Regions from separate parts of the Fulvimarina uroteuthidis genome, predicted to be linked through region 2. Evidence: predicted binding sites of a transcription regulator. Region 2 holds the regulator's gene; each other region holds the start of a gene.

The links. Region 2 encodes LexA, which represses DNA repair genes until DNA is damaged. Its sites were predicted from a motif close to TGTTCNNNNTGTGTTCNG; they were not measured.
Region 1: the regulator LexA is predicted to act here: its motif matches at 3,182-3,199, upstream of parE (DNA topoisomerase IV subunit B).
Region 3: the regulator LexA is predicted to act here: its motif matches at 5,230-5,247, upstream of U0C82_RS04515 (DUF3072 domain-containing protein).

Annotation. Positions count from the first base shown of each region.
Region 1 is NZ_JAXLPB010000005.1:46,622-56,482, reverse strand. It holds gene glnA (type I glutamate--ammonia ligase) at 1-419, shown strand, start outside; gene U0C82_RS14550 (hypothetical protein) at 746-1,084, shown strand; gene U0C82_RS14545 (glutamine synthetase beta-grasp domain-containing protein) at 1,364-2,410, opposite strand; gene U0C82_RS14540 (DUF2735 domain-containing protein) at 2,800-3,000, shown strand; gene parE (DNA topoisomerase IV subunit B) at 3,304-5,328, shown strand; gene U0C82_RS14530 (hypothetical protein) at 5,435-6,064, shown strand; gene U0C82_RS14525 (DEAD/DEAH box helicase) at 6,272-7,816, shown strand; gene hflX (GTPase HflX) at 8,272-9,651, opposite strand; gene hfq (RNA chaperone Hfq) at 9,652-9,861, opposite strand, start outside.
Region 2 is NZ_JAXLPB010000002.1:263,687-273,547, forward strand. It holds gene U0C82_RS06240 (SDR family NAD(P)-dependent oxidoreductase) at 1-302, shown strand, start outside; gene U0C82_RS06245 (SDR family oxidoreductase) at 367-1,158, shown strand; gene U0C82_RS06250 (DUF6538 domain-containing protein) at 2,213-3,094, opposite strand; tRNA gene U0C82_RS06255 (tRNA-Gln) at 3,237-3,310, opposite strand; gene U0C82_RS06260 (DNA-3-methyladenine glycosylase I) at 3,472-4,113, shown strand; gene U0C82_RS06265 (PQQ-dependent sugar dehydrogenase) at 4,478-5,671, opposite strand; gene lexA (transcriptional repressor LexA) at 5,906-6,622, shown strand; gene U0C82_RS06275 (ComEC/Rec2 family competence protein) at 6,616-9,156, opposite strand; gene gltX (glutamate--tRNA ligase) at 9,265-9,861, shown strand, end outside.
Region 3 is NZ_JAXLPB010000001.1:970,147-980,007, reverse strand. It holds gene hemC (hydroxymethylbilane synthase) at 9-959, opposite strand; gene tsaD (tRNA (adenosine(37)-N6)-threonylcarbamoyltransferase complex transferase subunit TsaD) at 1,183-2,307, shown strand; gene U0C82_RS04540 (NAD(P)H-dependent glycerol-3-phosphate dehydrogenase) at 2,304-3,290, shown strand; gene U0C82_RS04535 (YciI-like protein) at 3,328-3,618, shown strand; gene U0C82_RS04530 (EVE domain-containing protein) at 3,630-4,067, shown strand; gene U0C82_RS04525 (hypothetical protein) at 4,132-4,488, opposite strand; gene U0C82_RS04520 (hypothetical protein) at 4,544-5,074, opposite strand; gene U0C82_RS04515 (DUF3072 domain-containing protein) at 5,275-5,496, shown strand; gene U0C82_RS04510 (MFS transporter permease) at 5,690-7,009, shown strand; gene rimM (ribosome maturation factor RimM) at 7,058-7,660, opposite strand; gene U0C82_RS04500 (ATP-binding cassette domain-containing protein) at 7,766-8,551, opposite strand; gene U0C82_RS04495 (ABC transporter permease) at 8,548-9,618, opposite strand.

The DNA.
Region 1 (9,861 bases), on a different contig from region 2:
TGCTGCTCGCCTATTCGGCCCGCAACCGGTCGGCTTCGTGCCGCATCCCGTTCGGCCAGTCGCCGAAGGCCAAGCGCGTCGAGGTGCGGTTCCCCGATCCGACGGCCAACCCCTATCTCGCCTTCGCGGCAATGCTGATGGCCGGCCTCGACGGCATCAAGAACAAGATCCACCCCGGATCCGCGATGGACAAGGATCTCTACGACCTGCCGCCGGAAGAGCTGAAGGAAATCCCGACCGTCTGCCGGAGCCTGCGCGAAGCGCTGGAGCATCTCGATTCGGATCGCGACTTCCTGAAGGCCGGCGGCGTCTTCGACGACGACCAGATCGATGCCTACGTCAAGCTGAAGATGGAAGAGGTCGAGCGTTACGAGATGACCCCGCATCCGGTCGAGTTCGAGATGTACTACTCGGTCTGACACCATTGAAACCGACGCGCGAACTTGATCCGCCGAACGAGGAAAGGGGTGCCATCGGCGCCCCTTTCTTGTTCCGACCGCCGATCAGGCCCTTCGGCTTAAGTGGGCAAATCGTTCCGGATGAAGCGTACATCGCAGCGATTTCTGCTCTCATTGGGAACTGATCGCAGACCTTGCGACGGACCTGCGCCTGCCGGAGCCGTGGACCGGTATCGCGCCCACGCGCCACGCCTTCGTTTCACACGATCGATCGGTTTTGAATGATCAATATAGGAAAATACTAAGAGATTTCGGCGATGCTCCCGCAATCAAACGAGACAATCGCTATGAACTTATTTCTCGACGGTTTCATTTCTACATTTCTGTACACTCCGATGCGGGCGCCAACCCCGACCGAGCACAGCAAGGCTGAGTCGGTCGTGGTCGCAAAGCTCGGGGCATCGGCTCCGGCGCAAGCGCCATCGGTCAACGCGGCACAAGCTGCGGCGCGAGCACAGGCCATGGCCAAATTCACCGCCTGGCGGCTGGAAGCAACGACGAACGATGTCGTGCCAGCCGACCATTCGCGCCCTGCGCCCCAGGAACCCAGCGGCGGCACATCTGTGACGGGTCCGATCAGGATGATCTCGCCGGCCGCCGTCAAAGCGGCCTACGCGGAAGTCTGACCGTTTCAGCGCACTGGGCGGTTTGGGCGGCGAGCGGAAAGGCTCTGCCGCCTTTCGCTTTGCGTGCCTTGAAAGCCAGCCGAACTTCCTCAGTCGAACAACGACCGCACCCGTCACACGTCTGGAATGGGGTCTGATGCGGACGATCGACGTGATCGGCATCGGATGATCCGAAGACCGAGGTCACGTTTCGGATCGGTGCCTCCAAACGCAAAAGGCCGGGCACCCGATCGTGCCCGGCCTTTTCGCTAAACTCGAAGCGCGCGGTGAAGCGCCTGATCAAGCAGCTGCGGAGATGCCGCCTTCTTCCGCGCCCTCGACCTCGGCCACGGTCTTCAGGATCACCGATGCGATCTGGTACGGGTCGCCCTGGGAGTTCGGGCGGCGATCCTCCAGATAGCCTTTGTAGCCGTTGTTCACGAAGGAATGGGGAACGCGGATGGAGGCGCCGCGATCGGCAACGCCCCAGGAGAACTGATCGATCGCCTGGGTCTCGTGCAGGCCGGTCAGGCGCATGTGGTTGTCGGGACCGTAGACGGCGATATGCTCGTCGACGTTCTTCTCGAATGCAGCCATCAGCTTGAGGAAATAGTCCTTGCCGCCGGTCTCGCGCATGTAGCGCGTCGAGAAGTTGGCATGCATGCCGGAGCCGTTCCAGTCGGTCGCGCCGAGCGGCTTGCAGTGATATTCGATCACGATGCCGTACTGCTCGGTGAGGCGCTGCAGCAGATAGCGCGCGATCCAGATCTCGTCGGCGGCGCGCTTGGAGCCCTTGCCGAAGATCTGGAATTCCCACTGACCCTTCGCCACTTCGGCGTTGATGCCTTCATGGTTGAGGCCGGCCTCGAGGCAGAGATCGAGATGGGCTTCGGTGATCTCGCGCGCGATATCTCCGACATTTTCGTAGCCGACGCCCGTATAGTACTTGCCCTGGGGCTCGGGATAGCCGCTCTCGGGAAAGCCCAGCGGACGGCCGTCCTTGTAGAAGAAATATTCCTGCTCGAAACCGAACCAGCAGCCCTCGTCATCGACGATGGTCGCACGTTTGTTCGACGGATGAGGCGTTACGCCGTCCGGCATCATGACTTCGCACAAAACCAGGGCGCCATTGGTCCGAGCCGGATCGGGATAGACCGAGACGGGCTTCAGGACGCAGTCCGAGCTCGAGCCTTCGGCCTGTTTCGTCGAGGAGCCGTCGAACCCCCAGAGCGGAAGCTCTTCGAGCTTCGGAAACTCGTCGAAGCTCTTGATCTGGGTCTTGCCGCGCAGGTTCGGCACCGGGGTGTAGCCGTCCAGCCAGATATATTCGAGCCTGTACTTCGTCATTTGCATACTCCTGAGAGGGTCTTTCGAAAGAAAGGCTAGCCCATGGACCTTCGTGCCTTCCGCCTCGGCCAAACAGATGCAAAAGCCGTGCCAAGATCGGGCGCGACCGGTCTCGGGCAATGGCACGACCGCTTCGATTTTGTGCAGCGCGATAGGCAAGCGCCGGAACAATAGGCATTCCCACTGTCTGCACGCCTTTTACGCCGCAGATCACATCTTGTTGATAGAGGTGATATTGCCGGTCTCGACACGCCATCTTCCGCGCGAAGCGATCGCATTTGCTTTATTTTCGTGCATAATGGTCACGCAGTAGGCAATACGCGCTCGTCGCGACGCAGCGGCTTCCCGGCGGAATCCACCTGCCATCGCAACATGAAAGGAGCAGGCAAATGGCTACCGGCACGCACACACGCGCAGGCACCAGCGCCACGATCTTCCAGTTTCCAGTGGGTGGGCGCGCGGGGACCGTCGTTCCGCTGGATACGAGAGACGCGCTTCGAGGCATGATGTCCCAGACGACGGCCCGCAACCTCGACTGGCGCGCATTCTATCATGCCGAGGCGATCGAGGACGAACGCAAGGGTTCATGACACGGGCCTGATCGCCCTGGCGAAAGCCGCGCTCAAGGCGCATGATGATGCGCCCGTCGAAGCTGCTTTGGGCGTTGATCCGCCCCGGCATCGGTCGCCGCCCTTGCGGATGGGGACGAATGCCGTGGATAGTTCGGTTCGGCGGCATGCCATCCTGCGCCTGTCGCACGGACTTCGCTTGAAGAACATTTCGTGAAAGTGTAGCGTCGGCACCATGGTCGATACGCGCTTTCACAACTGGTCCGGAACCCATTCTGCATCCTGCGGCGCGACGACGCCGCAGCCTGGCATGGGGCGACCGGCATGAGCGACGATCTCTTTTCCGGAAACGCCGCGCGCAAGCTGCCCTCCACCCGCACCGCAAATCCGCGCAAGCCGAAGAGCGAGGGCTTCGACCCGAACGCCGATTATACCGCCGCGGACATCGAGGTTCTCGAGGGCCTCGAGCCGGTGCGCCGCCGACCCGGCATGTATGTGGGCGGGACGGATGCCAAGGCGCTCCATCATCTCTTCGCCGAGGTGATCGACAATTCGATGGACGAGGCGACGGCCGGCCATGCCAACTTCATCGAAGTCTCGCTGGACACCAACGGCTTCTGCACGGTCAGCGACAATGGTCGCGGCATCCCGATCGACCCGCACCCGCGATTCAAGGACAAGTCGGCGCTCGAAGTCATCCTGACGACGCTGCACGCCGGCGGAAAATTCGATTCGAAGGTCTACGAGACCTCCGGCGGTCTCCACGGGGTCGGCGTTTCGGTCGTCAACGCGCTGTCGGAAAAGCTGGAGGTCGAGGTCGCGCGCAACCGCAAGCTCTACCGTCAGGACTATGCACGGGGCCATGCGGTCACCCGGCTGGAGGAGGTCGGCGAAACGCAGAACCGGCGCGGCACGCGAATCCGCTTCCGCCCGGACCCGCAGATTTTCGGCGAGCACGCGACGTTCGATCCGGCGCGGGTCTACCGGATGGCGCGTTCGAAGGCCTATCTGTTCGGCGGCGTCGAAATCCGCTGGCAGTGCGATCCCAAGCTGTTGCCGGCCGACAGCGAGATCCCGGCCAGGGACACCTTCCATTTTCCCGGCGGCCTGAAGGACTATCTCGACACCTCGATCGGCAAGGACCGCATCACCTCGCAGATTTTCGCCGGACGCACCGAGAAGGTGTCCGGGCATGGCGCGGTGGAATGGGCGGTCGCATGGACGCCCGACGACGGGTCGATCCGATCCTATTGCAATACGATTCCAACGCCGGAAGGCGGCACTCACGAGACCGGCCTGAGGGCGGTGCTGTTGCGCGGATTGAAGGCCTTTGCCGAACTGTCGGGCAACAAGCGCGCCTCCGTCGTGACCGGCGACGACGTGATGTCGACGGCGTCCGGCATGCTGTCCGTCTTCATTCGGGAACCGGAATTCGTCGGCCAGACCAAGGACCGGCTCGCCACGTCCGAAGCGCAACGGATCGTCGAGCAGTCGATCCGCGATTCGTTCGAGATCTGGCTCGCATCCTCGCCGCAGGACGCCGCGCGCCTCATCGAATGGGTGCTCGACCGGGCCGACGAACGTCTTCGTCGACGCCAGGAAAAGGAAGTCAGCCGCAAGAGCGCGACGCGCAAGCTTCGCCTTCCCGGCAAGCTCGCGGACTGCTCGCAGACCGGCGCAGCGGGCGCCGAGATCTTCATCGTCGAAGGTGATTCCGCAGGCGGCTCGGCCAAGCAGGCGCGTGACCGCAAGACGCAGGCGATCCTGCCATTGCGCGGCAAGATTCTCAACGTGGCGAGCGCGGGACGGGAAAAACTGGGCGCGAACCAGCAATTGTCCGACCTGATCCAGGCGCTCGGGTGTGGAACCGACGCGAAATATCGCGATGCCGATCTGCGTTACGAGCGCGTGATCATCATGACCGATGCCGACGTCGACGGCGCGCACATCGCCTCGCTGCTGATCACCTTCTTCTACCGCGAAATGCCCGAGTTGGTGCGCAGCGGGCACCTCTATCTCGCCGTTCCGCCGCTCTACAAGCTGACGCAGGGCGGGAAGACGGCGTACGCCCGGGATGACCGGGACCGGGAACGGCTGATCGCGAAGGACTTCAAGGGCAAAGGCAAGGTGGAGATCTCCCGCTTCAAGGGGCTGGGCGAAATGCTGCCGTCCCAGTTGAAGGAAACCACCATGGACCCGCGCAAGCGCACCCTTCTCCAGGTGGTCATGGACGAAGCGCCCGAGGCTGGAACATCGGGGGCCGTCGAGGCCTTGATGGGCAACAAGGCCGATCTGCGCTTCCGGTTCATCCAGGAGCGCTCGGCGTTCGCGGACGATCTCGACATCTGACGGCATCCGGAACAGGCAAGGGGTCGAACCGCCGGCCGCGAGCCTTAGATGAGGGTTCGAGCTGCAGGCCCATGCCTGATCATCCATACGCGCCAGAAGGTCTCCCATGCGATACGTTTCAGCGACATTTCTTCTCGTTTCCGCGGCCTCGATGCTGCCGCTGACCGGATATGCGCAGACACCGGAGCCACCGGCGTCGCAGACCGCGCCCGCGGACGCGTCCGGGCAGCAGGCGCCCGCCGGGGCGCCTGCGACCACCCCCGATATAAATTCGGACACGCCCACGGCAGAGGCCGGCGAAAGCGCAGAGGCAGCGGCGACGAGCCCGTCTCCAGTGACCGTCGGCGCGGACGGGGTGTCGGCCATCGTCGGCACGCTCTCGCCGCTGATCGAGGACGTCCAGGTCGTCGGGCCGTGGACCGAGGGCGACAGGACCGGCGTCTGGCGCGCGGTGATGGCTCGGGACCCCGCCGATCCGGCCAAATCCCATTTCTTCATCCAGCAGATCGCGCCTTCGCCGAGCGGGGCTGAGATCGCGCGTTCGGTGCGCGTCGAGGAAGTCGCCGCATTGGGCGGAGCGGTCGTCGGCTATTCCGCCGATCAGCCGACGGAGGGGCAGGAAAACTCACTGACGCTCTTCTTCGAGATCGTCCCGAGCGACGGCGAGATCTCCGAGACCTACGAGCTGAATGTGCAGACGGACGGTTCCTACGCGTTCGGCACCGCGACGAACTAGCGTGCGCACGATCCGGCCGGGCCCGATGGTCGCAGCGCGTCAAACCATGGGACCGCATGGATTGCGGTCTTCGACGTGGCATCTCTAAAAAGCACGTTCCACCCGCCCTATATGGAGGATGGCGGTTGACTCCAACAAGGGCACGCTCTATCGCGCGCACATGGGCGGACCGCCGTCCCCATATTACGAAACGAGAGTATTGTCGATTTGACCACCTTTTCCGAACTCGGCTTGAGTGCCAAAGTCCTGGCTGCCGTTGAGGCGACGGGCTACACCGAGCCGACGCCGATCCAGGCCGAAGCCATTCCGCATGCGCTGCAGCGCCGGGATGTTCTGGGGATCGCGCAGACGGGAACGGGCAAGACGGCGTCCTTCGTACTTCCGATGCTGACGATGCTCGAAAAGGGCCGCGCTCGCGCGAGGATGCCGCGCACGCTGATCATCGAGCCGACGCGCGAACTGGCCGCGCAGGTGGCCGAGAGCTTCACGCGCTACGGTCACGACCAGAAGATCAACATCGCCCTTCTCATCGGCGGCATGTCGTTCGACGAGCAGGACCGCAAGCTCGATCGGGGCTGCGACGTGCTGATCGCGACGCCGGGCCGACTGCTCGACCATTTCGAGCGTGGCAAGCTTCTCCTCACGGGCGTCGAGGTTCTCGTCATCGACGAGGCGGATCGCATGCTCGACATGGGGTTCATCCCGGACATTGAACGGATCTGCAAGCAGCTTCCGTTCACGCGCCAGACGCTGTTCTTCTCGGCGACGATGCCGCCCGAGATCACCAAGCTGACCGAACAGTTCCTGCAGAACCCGGTGCGGGTCGAAGTCGCCAAGCCGGCGTCCGCCGCGCTCACGGTCGAGCAGCGGCTCGTTGCGGCCGGTTCGAAGGACTTCGAGAAGCGCGACCGTCTTCGGGAACTCCTCCGGGCCAATCCGGACGTCAGCAATGCGATCATCTTCTGCAATCGCAAGCGCGACGTGGCGACCTTGTTCCGGTCGCTCGAGAAGCACGGCTTTTCCGCCGGCGCGCTTCATGGCGACATGGACCAGCGCGCGCGTATGACCATGCTGCACAATTTCCGCGAGAACAAGCTGCAGCTACTCGTCGCCTCGGACGTGGCGGCCCGCGGTCTGGACATTCCCGCCGTCAGCCATGTCTTCAATTTCGACGTGCCGATCCACGCCGAGGATTATGTCCACCGCATCGGCCGCACGGGTCGCGCGGGACGTTCCGGCAAGGCCTTCACGCTGGTGACCAAGCCGGAGGTCAAGAACCTCGAGGCGATCAAGAAGCTGATCGGAACGGATATCGAGTGGCTGGACGGCGATCTGTCGACGCTGAAGGTCAGCGAAGGGGGCGGTGAGGACGACGAACGCCGCCCACGCGCACGCAACAGCTCCACCCGCAGCAGCGGGCGTGTCCGCAAGAGCAGAGCGCGTGGCGAAGGCGAGAACGAGACCGTCGAGCAGCCACAGGCCGAAGCGATCTCCAAACCTTCGGAAGAGCCAAAGACACCCGACATCCAGCCAGAAGACGAGACGATTTTGGACGCAGTTGCAAACCACGACGCCGACGCACCGGCGCAGCCGAAAAGCCGTGCGCAATCCAGCGCCCGGTCCCGCCCGGCGGCGCGCGGACGCAATGCGCCACCGGCAGCGGCCCGCGGACGCACACCGCGCGAGGAGGCCGGTCCGGTCGGTTTCGGCGACGATATTCCGGCCTTCATGCTGATCGCGACCGGTTCCTGAACCGCCTCCTGAAGGGAAAGCTTCAGGCAGCGGCCGACATTGAGAAGCCCTCGTCCGCAGAACGGACGAGGGCTTTTTTCGTGTGTGGCGGCTGGTCCGGTGCCGGGCCGTTGCGGAAGGTCGCAAAACCTCCGCGCGAAGGCTTGCCGACCGTGCGGATCGAAGATGCCGTAAGGAAGCATCGCGCGTCCACAGTCTCGGGCGACATATCAGCATCGCACGAGACTGTCGGTTTATTGCCTGGCGTGCCGGATCGACCGAAAAACCGGTTTCCACTTTTTCGCCTGGCCCCCTATTCGCACGCACGATGCCCCCGCCGGGTTTCAGAATTCACGCATCGGGCTTTCGGTCGATAAAGCGATCCCGATTTTCGCCCCGATGCACCGGCGTTTAGCGATGGGTCGAAGCTCGACCCGAACGGCGAGAGCGCCAACGGCCGTTCTGCGCCGGGCGTCCTATCCGAGCCGGATGCCCGTGCCGGACGCCTTCAAGCGGTTGAGCTCGGTGATTCCCTGTTGCGTCATCTGCAATTGCAGATGGACGGACCCGTTCTCCAGATCTTGGCGCTCCAGCACCGACGCATTCTGGTAGATCCAGGACAGATGGCTCATGCCACCGGAATCCAGTGTCACGTCGATCTCCGCGACCCGGCCCGCGATACGGCGTTCGATGTCCACCAGCAGCGCGTCGATGCCGTCCCCCGTATGGGCGGAGACGAGATGGGGCGCGTTGATGCCGCTCATGTTCGAGGCGAGCGTGCCGATGCGTTCCCGCTCGGATGCGTCGAGAAGATCGATCTTGTTCCAGATCTCGACCACATGCTCGGAATCGTCGGCATCGATCTTCAGGTCGCGCAGGATCTGCCGGACATCGTCTGCCTGGGCCAGCGTGTCGGGATCTGCGACGTCGCGAACGTGCAGGATGATGTCGGCCTCGATGACCTCTTCCAGCGTCGCCCGGAACGCCGCCACCAGATGGGTCGGAAGCTCCGAAATGAAGCCCACCGTATCGGAGAACAGGATCTCCGTCCCGTGCGACAGCGTCGTGCGGCGAAGCGTCGGATCCAGCGTTGCGAACAGCAGGTCCTTGGCGAAAACATCCGCCCCCGTCATCCGGTTGAACAGGGTCGACTTGCCGGCATTCGTGTAGCCGACGAGCGCCACGATCGGATGCGGCCGCTTCTGCCGCTTGGCGCGGTGCAGCTGGCGTGTCCGGCGCACTTGGTCAAGTTCCGCCTCCAGGCCCTTGATCTTGGACTGAAGCTGCCGGCGGTCGGCCTCGATCTGCGTTTCACCCGGACCGCCCAGGAAACCCGCACCGCCGCGCTGGCGTTCCAGATGGGTCCAGCTGCGCACGAGGCGTCCACGCTGATAGTTGAGATGGGCGAGTTCGACCTGGAGCCGGCCTTCCTTCGTCCGCGCACGCTCGCCGAAGATTTCGAGGATCAACGCGGTCCTGTCGAGCACCTTCGCGTTGAGCTCCTTCTCCAGATTGCGCTGCTGCACCGGCGTCAGCGGATGATCGAAGATCACCAGGGCGATCTCGCCGGCGGCGATGATGCCCTTCAGCTCTTCCACCTTGCCCGGACCGATCAGGGTCGCGGGGCGACGCTCGCGCTGGGTGATGACCGCGCTGTCGATGATTTCGAGATTGATGGCGGCCGCAAGTCCGACCGCCTCCTCGAGCTTGGCGTCGGGGGACCGGCGGACCTCGGTTTTCGAAGCCGCTTCGGCACGTGTCATCGTCTTGAAGATCGGAACATAAACGGCGGTCCTCGTCGGCTCCGCCTTGTGCTCGATCGGGCCGCTCGGGCCCTTCTCATGAAATTCTGCCAATCAGGCCTTCCCGTCATCGCCATCGTAAAGTGCAACCGGCTGTGCCGGCATGATGGTGGATATAGCGTGCTTGTAGACGAGTTGCGAATGGCCGTCGCGCCGCAGCAGGACACAGAAATTGTCGAAGGACGTCACCACACCCGTCAGCTTCACGCCATTGACCAGAAAAATCGTGAGGGAAATCTTTTGTTTGCGAACGGTATTGAGAAA
Region 2 (9,861 bases):
GGGTGATGGGCCTGACGCAGAGCCTCGCCAAGGAAGTGGCGGAAGACCGCATCACGGTGAACGCCGTCTGCCCCGGCATCATCGAGACGGATATGTGGGACTATAACGACCGCGTCTGGGGCGAGATGCTCGGTGACTACGCTCCCGGCGAACTTATGGCGAGCTGGGTGCGGAACATTCCGATGAAGCGCGCCGGCAAGGGCAAGGACGTCGCGGCCCTGATCGCCTTTCTCGCCAGCGAAGACGCCGATTACATCACCGGACAGGCGATCAACGTAGATGGCGGGCTGATCATGTCCTGATCCTCGGCCATACGGATCTCCACCCCATCTCGTCATCGATTACCGACAACACCGGACCCTTCCCATGCCCGAAATCACCTTGAATGCCCCGGCCCTCTTCGATCTCTCGGGTCGCGTCGCCCTCGTCACTGGAGCCGGCAGCGGCATTGGCCAGCGCATCGCCATGGGCCTTGCCCAGAGCGGCGCCGACGTGGCGCTGATCGACCGGCGCACGGATGGTGGCCTTGCCGAGACGGCGAACTTCATTGCCGGAACCGGCCGCAGATCGGTCGAGATCGCAGCGGACGTCACGTCGCAGACGGCGCTGAGCGATGCCGTGCAGCGCGCGGAAGCCGAACTCGGGTCGCTGCGTCTTGCCGTCAACGCCGCCGGAATCGCCAATGCGGCGCCTTGCGAGGAAATGGACGAGGCGCAGTATCAGACCCTCATGGACATCAACATGAAGGGGGTCTGGCTGTCCTGCCGCGCCGAAGCGCGCGCCATGCTCGCCCACGGCAAGGGCGGTTCGATCGTCAACATCGCGTCCATGTCCGGCGTAATCGTCAACCGGGGCCTCAACCAGGTCCACTACAACGCCTCCAAGGCCGGCGTCATCCATATGTCGAAGTCGATGGCCATGGAATGGGTCGATCGCGGCATCCGCGTGAATTCCATCAGCCCGGGCTACACCGCGACGCCAATGAACACGCGGCCCGAAATGGTGCACCAGACCAAAGAGTTCGAGAGCCAGACTCCCATGCAGCGCATGGCAAGCGTCGACGAGATGGTCGGACCCGCGATCTTCCTCCTGTCCGACGCCGCGTCCTATTGCACAGGCGTCGATCTTCTCGTCGACGGCGGCTTCTGCTGCTGGTGAAACGGGCCCAGATGTTCAGTCCCGGACCGCAGTAGCAGTCTCAACGACGGAGCAAATCCAGGCCAGTGTGGCGGAGTAAAGCCAGGCCAAGGGGCCGAGAGGGCACGATGTCGGGCGAACTGAGAAACTGACCCCCTGACGAAGCGAAGAATTGGCCCCCTCTCGACACCGAGAGGAGAACGCCATGACGATCGAGAATACGAGCATGTCCGACGCACTCCATGTCCGCTTCGACAACTGCTACCTGAGTGGGAAGACTGCATAGCCTGCGGATGGTCGACGGGTCGAGCGGGAAACTGCGCCGTCGCAAGCGAGCCCGGCGTTAACCACGTTAGCAAGTTTGCTCGTATCGACGCCTTGCGATCGGTGGTTGAGGGCGGCAGGTCATCAGGCAGGCAGCGGACCAACGGGTCATCCGCCGCCCTTGAAGCAAACGGCCCCCGTCGGTGTTACAGCACCGGACGAGGGCCTGACCCAGAACCTAAGTGAGAGGTCCCAGGCTATGACGAGCCATATCCGCTTCGTCCCTTCGTTGAAAGTTTTAACGAACACGCACATCGGTCTCTTCCGAATCGCGCGCGCTTGCGCCGTTTCGTTCGCCTGATCGATCCGATCGGCCCGAACGGCTGTTCGACGGAGACCGCCTTTTCCGGCGTGCTTCGTCTAGTTCGCCTTTCCACATTTCACTGAGACGACCAGCACCGTTCGCTGACGGTAGGGCTCGCGACCTGCGAGATCTCACCGCACGATCGGGCGTGACGTACATACTGTCCTATCCGCTTTCGGAACGGTCCGCCGTTCGAATGTTGGTCTGGGCGGGATGCATGGCGTCGGTCGTCCCTCATCGAAGGGATATCCCCCATGAACCCATCCACGCTCCGCGCCTCGCGGCGTCGGCCGCCGCAAACATCTTCCGCACGGTGTACGGAGAACGTCCGCGCTCTCGACGTCCCTGCCGACACCAGCGAAGTCGAACCCTGTCTCGATCAGTCCGTGCGTTGGGACGCCCCCCGATCGCAAGGATACCGTCGCATCTGAGGATATCGCATCCGGTTCACACCGTTCGAACAGGGCGTCGGCACCTGCGGACCTGCCGCGCTCCTATCCCTGCCGCCTCGATCCCGACGCCATCGCAGCCGACCTTGAGCCGTTCGTCGAGAAGGCAGTCGCTCAGGTCGCTGCCGCCGTACCGAGCCCGGACGCGATCCTCGGTCGCTACATCGCGGTCGCGGCCCTCATCCGCTCGGTCTCGTTCCATGAGGGCAAGCTGCTTGAGGACGCGATGATCGCGATCGGAGCGGCGAACCCCGATCTCGTCGTCCTCGGCAGCAGCGTCCGGCTTCCGGTAACGGCGGCCGCCCTTGAAGCGGTTGCGCATAACAGATCGGGGGCGCTCGTCGGATTGTCCTTCGATGCCGACGCGAAGGCGAAGTCGACCTATACGCCGGACCTCGTCACCGTGAACCGGCGCTATCGTTCCGCCCTCGTCATCGACGTGAAGCGCTCGCTCGCCTCCTATCTCGACACTCACCGTCTGAGCGAAATTAGAACCCGCATGCTGGCGGCCTCCCTGACGGTACGCCCAACCGACCTCGAGATCGGCCTCCATCTCGCGGACATCGTCCGTTGTCCCTGCGCGCCGCGCGGCGAATGCGATGTCCTCGAGATAGGTGTTCATGCGCTCGATCTCGGCGCGGAAGATCTGTTCGAGCTGATCCTTCGTCGTCATGGCGGCAGTCGGTCTCACGGTCAGGTCGGCAAGGAGCGTGTTCAGACGCTGCGCCATGTAGATCGCCTTGCGATGATCGGACAACCGCAGGGAGAAGGACAAGCGCGCCTGCCGAGGCATGCGCCTGAAGCGCACGGGCACGCGAGCACGCCAACAAAACGTGTGCCCACGCCGTTCGAGAGTGGGAATGTCATGCCGCCGAGCCACCGACCGGGTTCCTTCGTCCGAGAGCCCGGACGGACGACAATGGCCATCACCTCTGGACTACAGGTTTGGCCCAAGTGCGAGAACGATAAGCTGACGGATTCTCAATCAAGAGAGAAAAAGATTACAATGATTTGGAGAGTGCTGGCTGGGGAACCTGGATTCGAACCAGGACTAACGGAGTCAGAGTCCGTGGGTCTACCGTTAACCTATTCCCCAATGGCCCGTTGTCGGGCAGGGTCGATATATCGGTTCGGCGCAGGATTGGAAACCCTTTGTCGGGAAAAAAATCGACATGCCGGTTCCGGCGGCCGATGCGCCGGGTGTCGCGGCGCGCTTTCGCGCTGGCCTTTGCGAGGCGGTCGCCTATCCTTCGGGTCATGGACGACCACGCGGACACAGGCCTGCTCGAAGGCGCGGAGGATGGGCTTTGCCGCTGCCGGTGGGCGGGGCAGGATCCGCTCTACCGGCAATATCACGACAAGGAGTGGGGGCGCCCCGTGGGATGCGACCGGCGGCTTTTCGAGAAGCTTTGCCTCGAAGGCTTTCAGGCCGGCCTGTCCTGGATCACGATCCTGAGGAAGCGCGACGCGTTTCGCGAGGTCTTTCACGGGTTCGAGATCGAACGGGTCGCGGCGATGGGCGAAAGCGATGTGGACCGGCTTGTCGCCGATGCCCGGATCATCCGCCATCGCGGCAAGATCGAAGCCGTGATCGGCAATGCCAAGGCGACGGCGGCGGTGATCGAGGCGGAGGGCTCGCTGGCCTCGTTCCTGTGGGCGCACGAGCCTGCGGCCACCGAACGGCCAGACCAGGTGACGCCCGAATGGATACGCGCCAACCCCGTCACGCCCGCCTCCCGGCGGCTGTCGGCGGCGCTTCGCAAGGCCGGCTTCCGCTTCGTCGGACCCACGACATGCTATGCCTTCATGCAGTCCATGGGCTTCGTCAACGATCATTATCCCCGATGCCATGTGCGCGAGGCCTGCGAACGGGACCGTGCGGCGTTCGTGCGTCCCTAGAACAGCGGCCCGAAAATCGGGATCGATTGTCGGAAAGCCCGATGTTCGAACGCCAACGGATAGCGGGCGCATCCCGCGTCCGACCAAACGCCGATGCTCGAAGGTTCGCTCGCAGTGCCTTCGTCGCCGCTTCCGGATCGGCGCAAATCGTGTCGCAAAAGGACCGGAACGACCGGCTCCATCCGCCGGCCTCGAAGACCGGATCGCGGGGACGGACGGCGGCGGTCCGGCGCCCCCGACCCCATGCCATACGGACGGGGCAGCGGTACGGGCGCGTGCGAGCCCTTTTAAAAAGGCACCGGCGGGGTCATGGTCGACCTCCCCGGCGCTTGCAGCCGGCGAGGCCCTGTCGTTCGAGCCCGCGTCAGCTCGCTTCGTCTGCCGGCGTCAGCTTGATCAACCGGCCGCCATTGCCGTCCTCGAGCACCCAGATCGCGCCGTCCGGGCCCTGTTCGACCTCGCGAACGCGCTTGTCCCACGAGAAGCGCTCCGCTTCGCTGGCGGACTCGCCCTCGATGTCGACATGGACCAGCGCACGGCCCGAGAGCGCGCCGAGAAACGCGTCGCCCTGCCAGTCGGCGAAGGTCTCGCCGTCATAGATGATCAACCCGGCCGGCGAAATCGATGGCACCCAGGAGACCTTGGGAGCGGCGAAGCCGTCTTCCGACGGGTCGTGATCGGGGATCGAAACGCCGGAATAGTTGACGCCGTTCGAGGCTTCCGGCCAGCCATAGTTTGATCCGGGCGTGACGAGGTTCAACTCGTCGCCGCCGCGCGGCCCCATCTCGGTTTCCCACAATCGGTTCTCGCCGTCGAAGGCGATGCCCAGCAGATTGCGGTTGCCGACCGTCCAGAACTGCTTGGCAAGGTCGCCCTGGTCCTGAAACGGGTTGTCTGCGGGGACCGAGCCGTCGAGGTTGAGACGGACGATCTTGCCGAGGTTCTTGTCCATGTCCTGGGCGGGCGTCTGCTTCTGGCGATCGCCCGAGGTGATGAACATGAAGCCTTCCTGATCGGACCCTTCCGGCCCGAACGCGATGCGGTGCGAATAGTGCCCGTTGCCGGGAACGTGTGGCTCCTGCTCCCAGATCTTGGTGACGTCCGTCAGCTTCGGCGTGCCTCCGGAGGTGTCGAGCACGGCCCGTGCGACAGCGGCACCGAACGTCGCCCCGTCGTCGAGGCTTTCGGCATAAGAGAGGTAGATGGCGTTCGACTGCTCGAAGTCGGGGCTGACCACCACGTCTCCGAAGCCGCCCTGCCCCCCATAGGCGACGTCGAACATGCCCTCGACGGCGGTCTTGGTGCCGTCCGGCGAGACGTGCTGCAGCGTGCCGGCCTTTTCCGTCACCAGCATCGATCCGTCCGGCAGGAACGTCATGGCCCAGGGTTCTTCGAAGTCGGCCAGCGGGGTCGCGGTCAGTGCGGTGCCCTCGCTGCCGTCGATCGAAAAGCTTTCCTGCGCAAGCGCCGGAGAGGCCAGGAGCACGCCGGAGGCGAGAAGGGAACCGAGGGCGGAAAGGCGGCGCGTGCGCGAGCGGGTCGAGGCGGTCTGGATCATGCTTCGTCTCCTGTCGGATTGAGGTCGCGTTTCCTTCCAGATAGGGACGCTGGACACGAATATCCGCCTTTACGAAGATTTTGCCGCAGGTCCGCAACCCGGGCGAGGTGCCCCGGGGCGTTGCCGACTCGAAGGGGACAGGGATGTTTCCCGATTCGTTCGCTCCTTCCACTTGCAGAACACAATAAGAACAGATACCGTTGTTCAGGTTTTGTTTTGGAGGCTCCGATCCGTATGCTGACGCGCAAGCAGCACGAACTTCTGTCCTTTATCGATCGGCGTTTGACCGAGACCGGGGTGCCGCCCTCGTTCGACGAGATGAAGGACGCGTTGGACCTCAAGTCGAAATCGGGCATTCATCGCCTGATCACGGCGCTGGAGGAGCGCGGGTTCATCCGCCGCCTCCCCAACCGCGCACGCGCGCTCGAAGTGTTGAAGCTGCCCGAGGCGATGCGCCGGACCGAGGCCCAGACCCCGCCGCCGCGCGGGTTCAAGCCGAGCGTGATCGAAGGCTCCAAGGGGGCTCGCACCCGGCCGGACGAGGCGGGAGGCGGCCGTGCGCCCGGCGCCAATATCTCGATCCCGGTGATGGGCCGGATCGCCGCCGGCGTGCCGATTTCCGCAATCCAGCACAACACCCATTCGATTTCCGTTCCGCCCGACATGTTGCGGGGCGGCGAGCATTACGCGCTAGAGGTCAAGGGCGACTCGATGATCGAGGCCGGCATCCTCGACGGCGACACGGTCGTCATCCGGCGCGGCGATACGGCGAACCAGGGCGAGATCGTCGTCGCGCTGGTGGACGAGGAAGAGGCGACCCTCAAGCGGTTTCGCAAGAAGGGCGATACGATCGCGCTCGAAGCGGCCAATCCCGCCTACGAGACGCGGATCTTCGGGTCGGACCGGGTTCAGGTCCAGGGCAAGCTGGTGGGCCTCATCCGCCGTTACTGAGGGATCGACCGCCCGCCCGTTTCGGCCGCGGCCGGGCCGGTGGAGGACGTTGACCTGTCGCGATCCGGCGTGCCGGACGGCGCCAAGGGCGGGTTCGCGTCCAACGCGTCCGATCGCTGCGCAACGGAAGATGTCGTTGCCGCCGCCGGCAGCGTCGGGACGGGGCCTTTGCCGCCGGACGACGCGTCGCGGATCGGCGGCGCCGCATGCGCGCCCGCGTCCGGCGCGTCCGGCCTAGGCGCAAGGGGCGGGTCCCTCGGCGCCGGATTCTTCCAATATTCCGGCCAGGCAGCAAGGCGGTGCCGGTTCCACGGCGCCGGGTCTTCCGGGATCGAACGCTCGATCAGGATGTCGCCGGAGGCGCGGTCGCGGCGGATGGCGAGCGAACCGGTGCGTCTCAGGGTCCTGAAGGTCACGAGATGGGCGCCCGACCGGCAGCGCGTCTGGCGTGCGGCCCGCGCGACGATGGCGATGTCCGCCGCGTCGCACGCTTGGCCGAGAAGCCGGTAGTCGGTGGTATAGGCGATCTCGATGCCGCTGCCGGTCGAAAAGCGACAGAGCTGCGACGCGCAGTCGTCCAGGCCTTGCAGGCTGCCCCGTTCCACACCGCCGGCAAGAAAGGCGCGGTCCCATTGATCCGCGACGAAGCCGTTGGGCCGCTTTGCGGAATAAAGAATGTCCCCGTCTTCGAGGACCGCGAACGTCTTGCCGTCCTCGAAGATCAGGACATCGGGCCGTTCCAACGGTATTGCGGCGAACGCAAAGCCCAGCCCGGCGATCGGAACCGCTCCCCATCGCAGCCGTCCGACCGGGACGCAGAAGACGAGAAGCGCGAGCGTCATGGCGATGAGCGCCAGCGGCGAGACGATGCCGGTCGGCTGGTCCGGCAGCCATTGGCTGAGGCGGACCGCGACCCCTATCAGAACGTCGAGCCCGAACCCCATGACGGCAAGCGCCGGGGAATCGAGGCCGAAGGGCATCAACACCACGCCGATCAGCGCCATCGGCATGATGAGAAGCGCGAACAGAGGCATGACGGCGACGTTCGCGACGAGGCCGAACGGGGCGAAACGCTGAAAATGGTAGATCGAATAAGGGGCCGTCGCGAGCCCGGCGATCAGTGCGGTGGCCGCCGTTCCGGCAATGTAGATCAGAACCGACCGGGCGATGCCGCCCGAGGGCGGCTCGGTGCGCCCGCGGGTGCGCCACCGCATGTGCTTGTGGCGCGTGTAGGCGCCGAAAACGCCGACGAGCCCGATGGTCGCGGCGAAGCTCATCTGGAAGCTGGCGGTCAGCACGGCGTGCGGACTGAGCGCGAGGATGACGATGGCGGCGATCGAGACGTTGCGCATCGTGATGGCCGGACGGTCGGCGAGAACCGCGAGCAGCATGACGAGAAGCATGAGATAGGCCCGCTCGGTCGCAACGCTCGATCCCGACACGACGAAATAGAAGGATGCGACGAGGATCGCGCCGACGGCCGCCCATTTCTTGATCGGCCAGACGAGGGCGAGGGGACCGAACAGGGCCAGCCCCCGGCGGATCGACATCATGGCAAAGCCGGCGACGAGCGCGACGTGGAGCCCGGAAATCGCCAGAATGTGGGCAAGCCCCGTGGCGCGCAGGGCTTCCGTCGTGGCTTCGTCGATTCCCTCACGCTGCCCGGTGACGAGGGCGGCGGCGACGGCGCCCGGCTGGCCTGGAATCATCGTGCGAATGCGGTCGGTCATCGCGCCGCGCAACCCGGCGATGCCCGTCCGGGCCCGGTCGATAAGGCCTTGCCGCGCTTCGGCCATATCCTGACCGGTGTTTGGCCGCGGCGAGCCGAGTGCGAAACCGTAGGCGCCGAGACCGTCGAAATAGGGGGCGAACGCGAAATCGTACGCGCCGGGAAAGGCCGGCCCGGCAGGGGGACGCAACCGGACGAGCCCCTCGTAGCGATCGCCGGGCGCCATGATCGCGTGCCCGGCGCGAACCACGATGCGGGCGCGCTGCGGCGGCCGCGAAAGCGCGGGGCGCAAGGTCTTCTCGATGTCGACGAGATAGCGCGAGCGGCCCTTTTCGTCGATCTCGTGACTGGCGATCCGTCCCACGACGAAGACGGTCGCCTCGCCGGAAAACACCGTCGTGCCGGTTCTCCAGATTTCGGCGTGGGAGAGTGCCATGCCGGCCAGGAGGCCCGCCAGGACACGCATCGCCGCCGTGCCGCCCATTCTGCCCGACAGGTGCCGGATCGCCATGAGAAGCCCGAGCAAAAGCGCGGTCAGCGCCAGCACGCCCCGGGAGGCGCCGAGGCCATGGACGGCGGTCGCTCCGGCCGCCATCGCGATCGCGACCATATGGAAGTCCGTTCGGTAGGCACGCTCGGTGCGCCATTCGGCGGCGAGCCAGGTTCCGATCCCCGAAAAACCGACGACCGGGGGGCGGCGGGCGAACCGCGCGAGAAACGCCGCCGCCCCGCCCATGCGATCGCGCACGAACCGGATCGGCCCGGCGGAGCGGCCCGTCTCGGGCAGGGTCTGCGGATCACGCACGCGGCAAGGGTCCGTTTCTTGTCACCACCGTCCGCTATGCTACACACGCCTTCGACAAAGCGGAACGATCTTCCGTGTAAATTGCACCTCTCGATGAATGGAGCATCCATGACGGACGGCGTCGTTACCCGTTTTGCGCCCTCGCCAACCGGCTTTCTGCACATTGGCGGCGCCCGCACCGCCCTGTTCAACTGGCTCTACGCGCGCGCCAAGGGCGGGCGGATGCTGCTGCGCATCGAGGACACCGACCGCGAGCGTTCGACCCCCGAGGCGGTCACGGCGATCATCGAGGGGCTGAAATGGATGGGGCTCGAGGCCGACGGGGACCCGGTCTCGCAGTTCGAGAGCGCAGGCCGCCACCGGGCGGTCGCCGAGGAGCTGCTGGCCAGGGGACAGGCCTACAAGTGCTATGCCACCCAGGACGAACTCGCGCAGATGCGCGAGACGGCCCGCGCCGAAAAGCGGCCGCCGCGTTATGACGGGCGCTGGCGCGACCGCGATCCGTCGGAAGCGCCGGCCGGCGTCGATCCGGTCATCCGCCTGCGCGCGCCGCTCGACGGAGAAACCATCGTCGACGACGAGGTCCAGGGCCGAATCACCTTCAACAACAAGGAGCTCGACGATTTCGTCCTGCTGCGCTCGGACGGCTCGCCCACCTATATGCTCGCAGTGGTCGTGGACGATCACGATATGGGCGTCACCCAC
Region 3 (9,861 bases), on a different contig from region 2:
GCTCGCCCTCAAGGCTGCGGCTCGCCCCACCCGTCGAAGAAACGGGGGCCTGCCTTTGCGAGGACGGCGCGACCGGCACGTTCGCCGATCTCGGTTGCGGCATCGGCGTCGCCCGCCTCGTGGATCTCGTGGACCTCCGTTCCGTCGGGCCGAAGGATCATGCCGTGAAAGCTCATCCGGCCGTCATGGGCCAGAACGGCGCGCGCGGCGATCGGGGTGCGGCAGGAGCCGTCGAGAACCTTCAGGAACGCGCGCTCGGCATGGAGCGTGTGCGTGGTCTCCCGATGCGCGATGGCCGCCACCAGTTCGTCGACGCGGGTGTCCGCGTCCCGGCTCTCGATGCAGATCGCGCCCTGGCCCGGCGCCGGCGGAAACTCCTCCGGCGACAGGATGTCAGTGGCGTGATGGGCCATCTCCATGCGGTTGAGGCCGGCAATGGCCAGAAGCGTCGCGTCCGCATGCCCTTCGGCAAGCTTGCGCAGCCGGGTCTGGACGTTGCCGCGGAACATGATCGTCCTGAGATCGGGACGCATGCGCTTCAAAAGCGCCTGACGGCGCAGCGAGGCCGAGCCGACGGTCGCACCCTCGGGAAGGTCTGCAATGGTCCGGGCGTCGCGCCCGATGAAGGCGTCGCGTACGTCCTCGCGCTCGAGGAACGCCGAAATATGAAGCCCGTCGGGGATCGCCGTCGCCATGTCCTTGGAGGAATGAACCGCCAGATCGATCCGCCCGTCGAGAAGCGCGGCCTCGATCTCCTTGGTGAACAGGCCCTTGCCGCCGACCTCGGACAGCGGCCGGTCGAGAATGCGGTCGCCGGCTGTCGAGATCACCTCGATCGCGAAGTCGGCCTCCGACAGCCCGTGGGCGGCGATGAGACGGGCGCGGACTTCGCTCGCCTGGGCAAGCGCGAGCGGGCTGCCACGGGTTCCGATCTTGAAGATCCTGTCAGTCTCGGCCATGTCGTCGTCCGCCCGTTGTCAGTCTCGCGTGGTCACGTTCGTTTGTCATCAATAGGCAGGCGGGGCGGCCCGTGGCAACGGATGGCCCCGGCTTTTCACGCAAAACGGCAGGCGTGCAGGGTTCGCGGGACCGGACACTGGATCGGCGCGAAGCCTTCCCGCACTTCCATCCCGCGCCCGGACCTGCGAGAACGCCGCATCGGACATGAGGACGGCGTTCGGCATGAACAGCGCAGATTTCCTGGTGGCGGACCGAGGCTTCGGCACGCCCGTCATTCTCGGCATCGAGACGAGTTGCGACGAGACGGCGGCCGCCATCGTCACGCGCGATGCCTCGGGCATGCCGGTCATCCGCTCGAACATCATCTACAGCCAGATCGACGACCATGCCGCCTTCGGCGGCGTCGTGCCGGAAATCGCGGCGCGCGCCCACGCCGAAGCGCTGGACGGCATCGTGTCCGCCGCGCTCGATGCGGCCGGCATCGATCTGTCCGCCGTCTCTTGCGTTGCGGCGACGTCCGGTCCGGGCCTTATCGGCGGCCTGATCGTGGGGTCGGTCACCGCCCGCGCGATCGCCCATGGGCGCGGACTGCCCTTCATCGCGGTCAACCATCTGGAAGGTCACGCGCTGACGCCGCGCCTCACCGACGCGCTCGCCTATCCCTATCTCATGCTGCTCGTGTCCGGCGGGCACACGCAGATCGTTCTGGTACGCGGTCTCGGCGCTTACGAGCGCTGGGGGACGACGATCGACGACGCGCTCGGCGAGGCGTTCGACAAGACGGCCAAGCTGCTCGAACTCGGCTCTCCCGGCGGCCCGAAGGTGGAAGCGGCGGCGCGCGGCGGCGATCCGAAACGCTTTGCGCTGCCCCGCCCCACGCGCGGCGAAACGCGCCTCGATTTCTCCTTTTCCGGCCTGAAGACGGCCGTGCGGCAGGCGGCCCTGAAGGCCGCTCCCTTGAGCGCGGTCGACGTCGGCGACCTCTGCGCGAGCTTCCAGATGGCTTGCGCGGACGTGATCGCCGATCGGATGATGCGTGCATTCGCGAGATTTCGCGCCGAATATTCCGATATCGCGGTTCCGACGGTGGCGGTCGCCGGCGGCGTGGCGGCCAATGAAACCATCCGGCAACGGCTGGACGAAGCGGCGAGAAAAGCGGGCTTCACGCTCGTCGCGCCGCCGCTCAGGCTTTGCACCGACAATGGTGCGATGATCGCCTATGCCGGCCTCGAGCGCTTCGAGGCGGGCCTCGTCGACCGGCTCGATACGCCCGTGCGCTCGCGCTGGCCGCTGGACGAGACCGCCGCACCGCTAGTCGGGTCTGGACGCAGGGGAGCCAAGGCATGAAACAGATCACCGTGATCGGGGCGGGGGCCTGGGGCACCGCGCTCGCCAGCCTTTACGCAAGGGCCGGCAACGATGTCGTGCTTTACGGGCGCGACGCGGCGGCGATGGCCGCCATCGCCGCCGAGCACCGCAACGCCGCCTATCTGCCGGATATCGAGCTGCCGGCCGCGCTGCGCGCGACGAGCGATCCCCGGATTGCCCTGGAGCACGCCGAGACCGTGCTGTTCGTTCTGCCGGCGCAGGCGCTCGACGGGGCGAGCGAGGCTTTGGCGCGCTTCGTGCCGAAGACGGCCCTCCTGGTCCTCTGCGCCAAGGGGATCGACCGGAAGAGCGGACGGTTCGCCTCGCAGATCGTTCGGGAGCGCCTTGCCGACAATCCGTTCTGCGTCCTGTCCGGCCCGAGCTTTGCCCGCGATGTCGCAAGGGGCCTGCCGACGGCCGTGACGGTGGCGGCGCCCACGATCGCGCTTGCGGAAGCGGCGAGCGAGCAGCTTTCGACCGAGGCGTTCCGCTGCTATGCCAGCGACGATATCGCAGGCGTCGAGGCGGGCGGCGCGCTGAAGAACGTTCTCGCGCTGGCCGCCGGCATGGCGATCGGGCGCGGGCTCGGCGAATCGGCCAAGGCCGCCATCGTCACGCGTGGATTTGCCGAACTGCGCCGGCTCGGCGACGCGTTCGGGGCGCAGCCCGAAACCCTGATGGGCCTGTCGGGCCTCGGCGATCTGATCCTCACCTGTTCCAGCGAACAGTCGCGCAATTTCGCCTATGGCGTCGCCCTTGGCCGCGGCGTCGACCGCACGGACCTGAAGCTTGCCGAGGGCGTCTATTCCGCCGGGATCGCGGCAAGGCTTGCCCGCGAGCGGGCCATCGAGGCGCCGATCCTCGAGGTGGTCTCGCACATTCTCGCCGGCGAGATTTCGGTCGACGAGGCGATGCGGACCCTTCTCGCCCGCCCCTTGCGCCGGGAAGCCGAGAGCGTCTAACGCTGCGAACCATCAGTTTGCGAGGAGGAGATCACCCATGTTGTTTGCCATCATCTGCGAGGACAAGCCGAACAGTCTCGAATTGCGCAAGGCGACGCGCCCGGAGCATGTCGACTTCCTGAACGGGCTCGGCGAGACGCTGTCGTTCGCAGGTCCCTTCCTGAACGACGAGGAAGCCCCCTGCGGCAGCCTCGTCGTCGTCGAAGCCAGGGACAAGGCCGAAGCCCAGGAGATTGCCGGCCGCGACCCTTATGCCCGTGCCGGGCTGTTCGAAACCGTCACCGTGCGTCCCTGGGTCTGGGCGATCAAGAAGCCGGCGGACGCCTGAGGAGACACGCATTGCGTTACTGGTTGTTCAAGTCCGAACCCTTCAAATGGTCCTTCGACATGCAGAAGGCGAAGGGCGATGCCGGCCAGGAATGGGATGGCGTGCGCAATTATCAGGCCCGCAATTTCATGCGCGAGATGAAGGTCGGCGATCGCGGCTTCTTCTACCATTCCAACGAGGGCAAGGCGGTCGTCGGGATCGTCGAGGTGATCGCGGAAGCCCATCGGGACTCCACGGCCGACGGCGACCGGTGGGAGTGCGTCGACGTCAAGGCGGTGATGGACGTGCCGAGGCCCGTCACGCTCGATCAGGTGAAGAACGACGAGCGGCTGAAGGACATGATCCTCGTCAACAATTCGCGCCTGTCGGTGCAGCCCGTCGAGGAGGCCGAGTTCCGGCTCGTCTGCGAACTGGGCGGTCTCGATCCGGCCGAAGCGATGGGCGGCTAGACCGCCCCCACGCATCCAGCCGCCGCCGCCCGATCCGCCGGGCGAGCGGCGGAGGTCGCGCACCTTACTGCGCGGCGTCTTCGCCGAAGCCGAGCGGGTTGCCCTCGACGATGGTGCCGGTGCCCTGGCTCTCGCCGTCCTTCGACCATTCGAGCCGGTCGCCTTCTATGGTCGCCTGATAGCAGCCATATTCGGTGTCCGGATAGCACACGCCCTCGTCGGTGATCTCGTATCGGCCGGTGGTCGTGGCGTCAGCATAGGTGCCGTCCTCGCCGAAATAGCTCGTATAGGCAGCGCCCCCCATGCCGCCCTGGAACGTGTTGCCGACGAGGGCCGAGCGGATGTCGTCAGCCGACGATTGGGCGAATGCCGGTGCCGCGAAGGCAAGGGCGGCGGTTGCGGCGAGTAGCGGAAGGCGCATGGACAAATCCTCGATGGAAGGGGGTCGCATCGCGACCGGACCGGGTTACTCCCGGCTATCTCGGTCGCGGCGCCGATTCGGCCACCTTCTGCGACCTGCACATATTGTCCCGCCCGCAAACGTCGGGAGCGCCTGTCGCCGCCTGGCGATCGATGCGCTGCTTCACCTTGGCCGCGATCTCGTCCATCGTGGCGGTGAGCCGATTGATCTGTGACAGCGTGCCGAACTGCCGGGGCGCGTATCGGCTGACGAGATATTCACGCCGGTCGGACATGGCGACGAGATGGGCGGCCGTCCTGCCGCGAAGGCCGAGACCGGACGCCAGGGCATGATCGGCGCGCTTCCCAAGGTCATGGTGAAGCGCACGGATGGCCGCCGGACTGACCCCGTCCAGCAGCATCCATGCGTTGAGATAGAGTTCGACCGCATGGGTCGCCGTCAGCCGGAAGGGCGCGCGGGACAAATGGTCGCCGGACCGGCCGAGCGCAGAAAGGGCGTTGGCCGCGATGCGATATTCTTCCGCGAGACGGAAGATCTCCACGGCCGTCGCTTCGCTTCCGGGGAAGGGGGTGCGCTCGAGGGTCATCCCGGCAAAATCTGCTACCGAAGATGTTAAGGTCGGCTTTCGGCCAGCTGTCCGGAGCCAGGCGACAGAGGCCTGCGCGAATGTTTCTCGTCACGTGGCTAATGCCGGATGAAGCCGGGACTGCGACATCTTGAACCGCGGAACCTTCGGATGGCCGGAACATTTCAGGAACAGTTGAGATCGAACCGAAGAGACATTCCATGTCCGATGCGACACCCAAGACCGATAGCTCGTCGAACACCGAGAAGGACCCTGCCGACTGGACGACCGGAAACGAGCCGATGACCGGTGCCCAGGCCTCTTACCTGAAAACCTTGTGCGAAGAGACCGGCACGCCGTTCGACGAGACACTCGACAAGGCCGATGCCTCGATCATGATCGACAAGCTGCAGGGCCAGAGCAAGCGCGTCGGCGGCGATTGATCCGCGCGACCTGATCCGATCCATCCGCGCGCGTCGTAACGCTCGACGCGCGCGGTTTCGAGCCGCCTCGCACGCCGGAGGTGCGATGCCACAGTCCATGCTGCGGCGCCATTCCATGCGTTCGCCCTTGATCCTTTCTGGAATCGTTCCAAACTGGATGGATCACGCGGCCTGAAGGACTGGAGTGGGCAGGATGAGCCTTGTTCGCAATCTCGGCGACCTGTTCTTCGAGGACGAGGAAAACCGGGTCTGCAGGGATATTCCGGCCAGTGCCTGCCGGGACCAGCCGCAAAATGCCGGCATTCACCTGATCAGCCTGACCGCCACGAAGGCCGGCGACGGGCTTCTCGATCCCAAGCTCATACTGCCCTGGCTTCTGCAGTCGGTCGGCGCGCCGGGTGCGGCGATCGGGCTCCTGGTGCCGATCCGCGAATCGCTGGCGCTGCTTCCGCAGATATTCACGGCCCACCATGTCCGCGCGATGCCGCGCCGCAAATGGATCTGGAGTCTCGGCTCGGCCATCGAAGCGGCAGCGATCTTCGCGATGGCCGCATGTCTCGTCGCGTTCGAGGGCGCGGTCGCCGGCTGGTCGGTGGCGGCCTTTCTCGCCCTGTTCGCGCTCGGCCGTTCGCTGGCGTCCGTGTCCTACAAGGACGTTCTCGGCAAGACGATCTCCAAGACACGGCGCGGCGCGATCACCGGCATGGCGGGTTCCATCGCGGCAGCGCTGGTGCTCGTCTACGGCGCGGCGCTCGCCCTCGACGTTCTGCCGCTCGACAGGACGGTTCTTCTCGTCGGCCTTGGCATCGGCGGCGCGCTGTTCGCGGCCGCCGCCTTCAGCTTCACGATGCTGGCGGAAGAGGCCGGCGCCAACGAGGGCGGCGAAAGCGGGCTGAAAGCGATCCTCGACAATGGACGCCGCGCATGGGCCGACCGACAGTTCCGCCTGTTCGTCACCACCCGGGCGCTTCTCACCGCAACGGCGGTCGCGCCGCCCTATCTGCTTCTTTCGGCTGGCGAAAATGGCGGCGAGGCGCTTGGAACCCTGGGCAGCTTCGTTCTTGCCTCCTCGCTTGCGGCGATTGTCGGATCCTCGGTCTGGGGCTGGCTGTCGGACCGCTCCAGCCGCGCGGTTCTGATCTGTTCGGCGATGGCGGGGTTCGTCGTGCTCGCCGTCTCCTCGGGGCTGGCGCTGGCGGAAGCGACACGGGCGCTCTGGCCGATCGCAGCCCCCTTCGCGCTGTTCTGTCTGATGCTCGCCTATCAGGGTGTCCGGCAGGGCCGGTCGATCCATCTTACCGACATGGCAAGGCCCGAGGACCGGGCCGTCTATACGGCGGTCTCGAACACAATCATCGGCGCGGTGCTTCTGGCCATGGGCGCGTTCGGCCTTCTCGCCGACAGGCTCGGCACGCCCTGCGTGCTCGCCGCGTTCGCCGTTCTCTGCCTTGGCGCGACGGTCACCGCGGCCCGGCTCGAGGACGTCCAGCAGGATGCCGGCGACGGGCGTTGAGGACGCAGGCGGCGCATCCCCTCGCGCCGGGAGCTCTGCGCGGGTGCTTCAGCCGTTCGAGCGGTCCATGTCCCCATCTTCGCCGCCGTCGCCCGTCTCCTCGTCATATCCTGCGTCTTCGTCCTCTTGCGCACCCCCATCCTTCAGAAGGCCTGCCGGGCCGGGATCGACCCGCAGGATGCCCGTCTCGATGTCGAGTTCGGGAATGGCGGCCTCGGAGAAGGGGATCATGATCGTCATGCCCTCGTCGGGCGCGACCTCGAGGAGATCGCCAGCGCCGAAATTGTGGACGGCGATGACGGTCCCCACCGCCTCGCCCGCCAGCGTCTCGACCGTCAGGCCTTCCAGATCGTCGAGATAGAACTCGTCGTCATCCTCGGGTTCCGGCAGGAGCGCCCGCTCGACGAAGAGTTCGCGGCCGTTGATCCGTTCGGCATGGTTGCGGTCGGTGACCTCCGCGAACGTGACGACGACGACGTTCTTCTGCTTGCGCGCCGATTTCACGGTGTAGCGGTTGCCGTCGGCATCCTGCAGGGGGCCGTAGGCGCCGAGATCGGTGGGAATGTCGGTGTAGGATTTCACCCGGCATTCGCCGCGAATGCCGTGCGCACCTCCAATGATTCCAAGGAGAACGGGGTTTTCAAGCGTCATCGAGTTCGACCGTCCGCAGATGAAACGAAAAAGCCCTGCCTTCGAGGGCAGGGCTTTCTCTCATAAGCCTTGTCGCGCACGCGTCAAACCTTCGCGGATCCGGGATCAGGCCGCCTCCATCGATTTTTCCGGTGCCTTCGCGCCGGTCATCAGCGCGACTGCGTCGTTCATCGTCGCCTGCTTCGGATCGATGACGCAAAGCCGCTTGCCGAGCCGGTGCACATGGATGCGATCGGCGATCTCGAAGACGTGCGGCATGTTGTGCGAGATGAGGACGATCGGAATGCCGCGCGAGCGCACGTCCTGGATCAGTTCCAGAACCTTGCGGCTTTCCTTCACGCCGAGCGCTGCCGTCGGCTCGTCGAGAATGATCACCTTCGAGCCGAACGCGGCGGCCCGCGCGACGGCGACGCCCTGGCGCTGGCCGCCCGACAAGGTCTCGACCGCCTGGTTGATATTCTGGATCGTCATCAGGCCGAGCTCGGATAGCTTGTCGCGGGCGATCTTCTCCATCGCGGGGCGATCGAGCATGCGCAGATACTTGCCGGCAAACCCCTTCTTGCGGATTTCGCGCCCGAGAAACATGTTGTCGGCGATGGAGAGTGCCGGCGACAGAGCGAGCTGCTGATAGACGGTCTCGATGCCGGCATCCTTCGCCTCGATGGGCGAGGCGAACCGCACCGGTTCGCCGTGCAGGCGGATCTCGCCTTCGTCCGGCACCACGGCGCCGGACACGGCCTTGATCAGCGAGGACTTGCCCGCGCCATTGTCGCCGATCACGGCAAGGATCTCGCCGGGATAAAGGTCGAAATCGGCATGGTCGATGGCGGTGACGCGGCCGTAGCGCTTGACGATGTTGCGGCCCTGCAGGGTCGGTGTCGGCTTCGTCATGACGAGATCCTCCGGATCCATTGGTCGATCGCGACCGCGACGATGATCAGCCAGCCCGTCGCGAAAAGCTGCCAGAGGACGTCGACGCCGGCAAGGCGAAGGCCCGAATTGAAGACGCCCACGATGATCGCGCCGATGAGCGGGCCGAGGATCGATCCGCGCCCGCCGAACAGCGAGATTCCGCCGATGACGACGGCGGTGATCGATTCCAGATTGGCTTCGAAGAACGAGGTCGGCGACACCGATCCCACGCGGCCGATCGAGGCCCAGGCGGCGATGGCGCAGATCACGCCGGACAGCATGTAGACGCCGATCAGGGTGCGGTCCGTGCGGATGCCGGACAGGTCTGCCGCTTCCTTGTCGTCGCCGATCGCGTAGATGTGGCGGCCGAAGGCGGTCCGGTTGAGGATGTACCAGAGGAGCGCGAAGATCACGACCATCAGGACGACGCCCCAGGTGAGCACCGCGCCGCCCAGGTTGAACCGCTCGCCGAACAGCTTGAGGAGCGGAGCCTCCGCGTCCAGCGTCTGCGAGCGGATCGTCTCGCGATTGGAGAAATAATAGTTCAGCGCGAGGAAGATGTTCCAGGTGCCGAGCGTGGTGATGAAGGGCGGCAGCTTGACCTTGGTGACCAGGACGCCGTTGAGCAGGCCCGTGCCCGCGCCGCAGACCATGCCGACGAGAATGGCGAGGGGAACCGGAAGACCGAATTCGACCGAGAGCCGGCCCATGATGACCGAGATCATCATCATGACGGCGGCAACCGACAGGTCGATGCCCGCGGTCAGAATGACGAGACTCTGGGCGGCCGCAAGAATGCCGACGATCGCCACCTGCTGCATGATCAGCGACAGGTTGAAGGCGGAGAAGAAGTTCGGCGAGACGAGGCCGAAGGCGACCACCGACATCGTCAGAACGATGACCGGGACCATCGTCGGATTGCCGTGGAGAAAATGCTGGGTGTTGCCCAGCAGCCCCCGCGACTTGTGTTCGAACCGTGCGACCGCCTTGTCGCTATCTTTGAGGGACGATTCGTACTCCGTCCCCTTGCCGCCGGTTTGGCTCATGGCGTGGTTGCTCCATCATGAGGAGAAGACATCCACCCGGATATTCGGACGGACCCATTTCGTATCGGAGACGAGACTATGCCGGCCCGCTCCGCCTCCGTGGCATGGGCGCCGAACGGATGACGGACGCGTGACGAACGACGATCGACGAACCCTGATCGAAGGTCCGCGCGTCCGCATGCGCGGGACCGTCGCTTCCGGCGAGCGCCGCTGGCGCGGCGCCCGCAATCAGCGGCGTTCGGG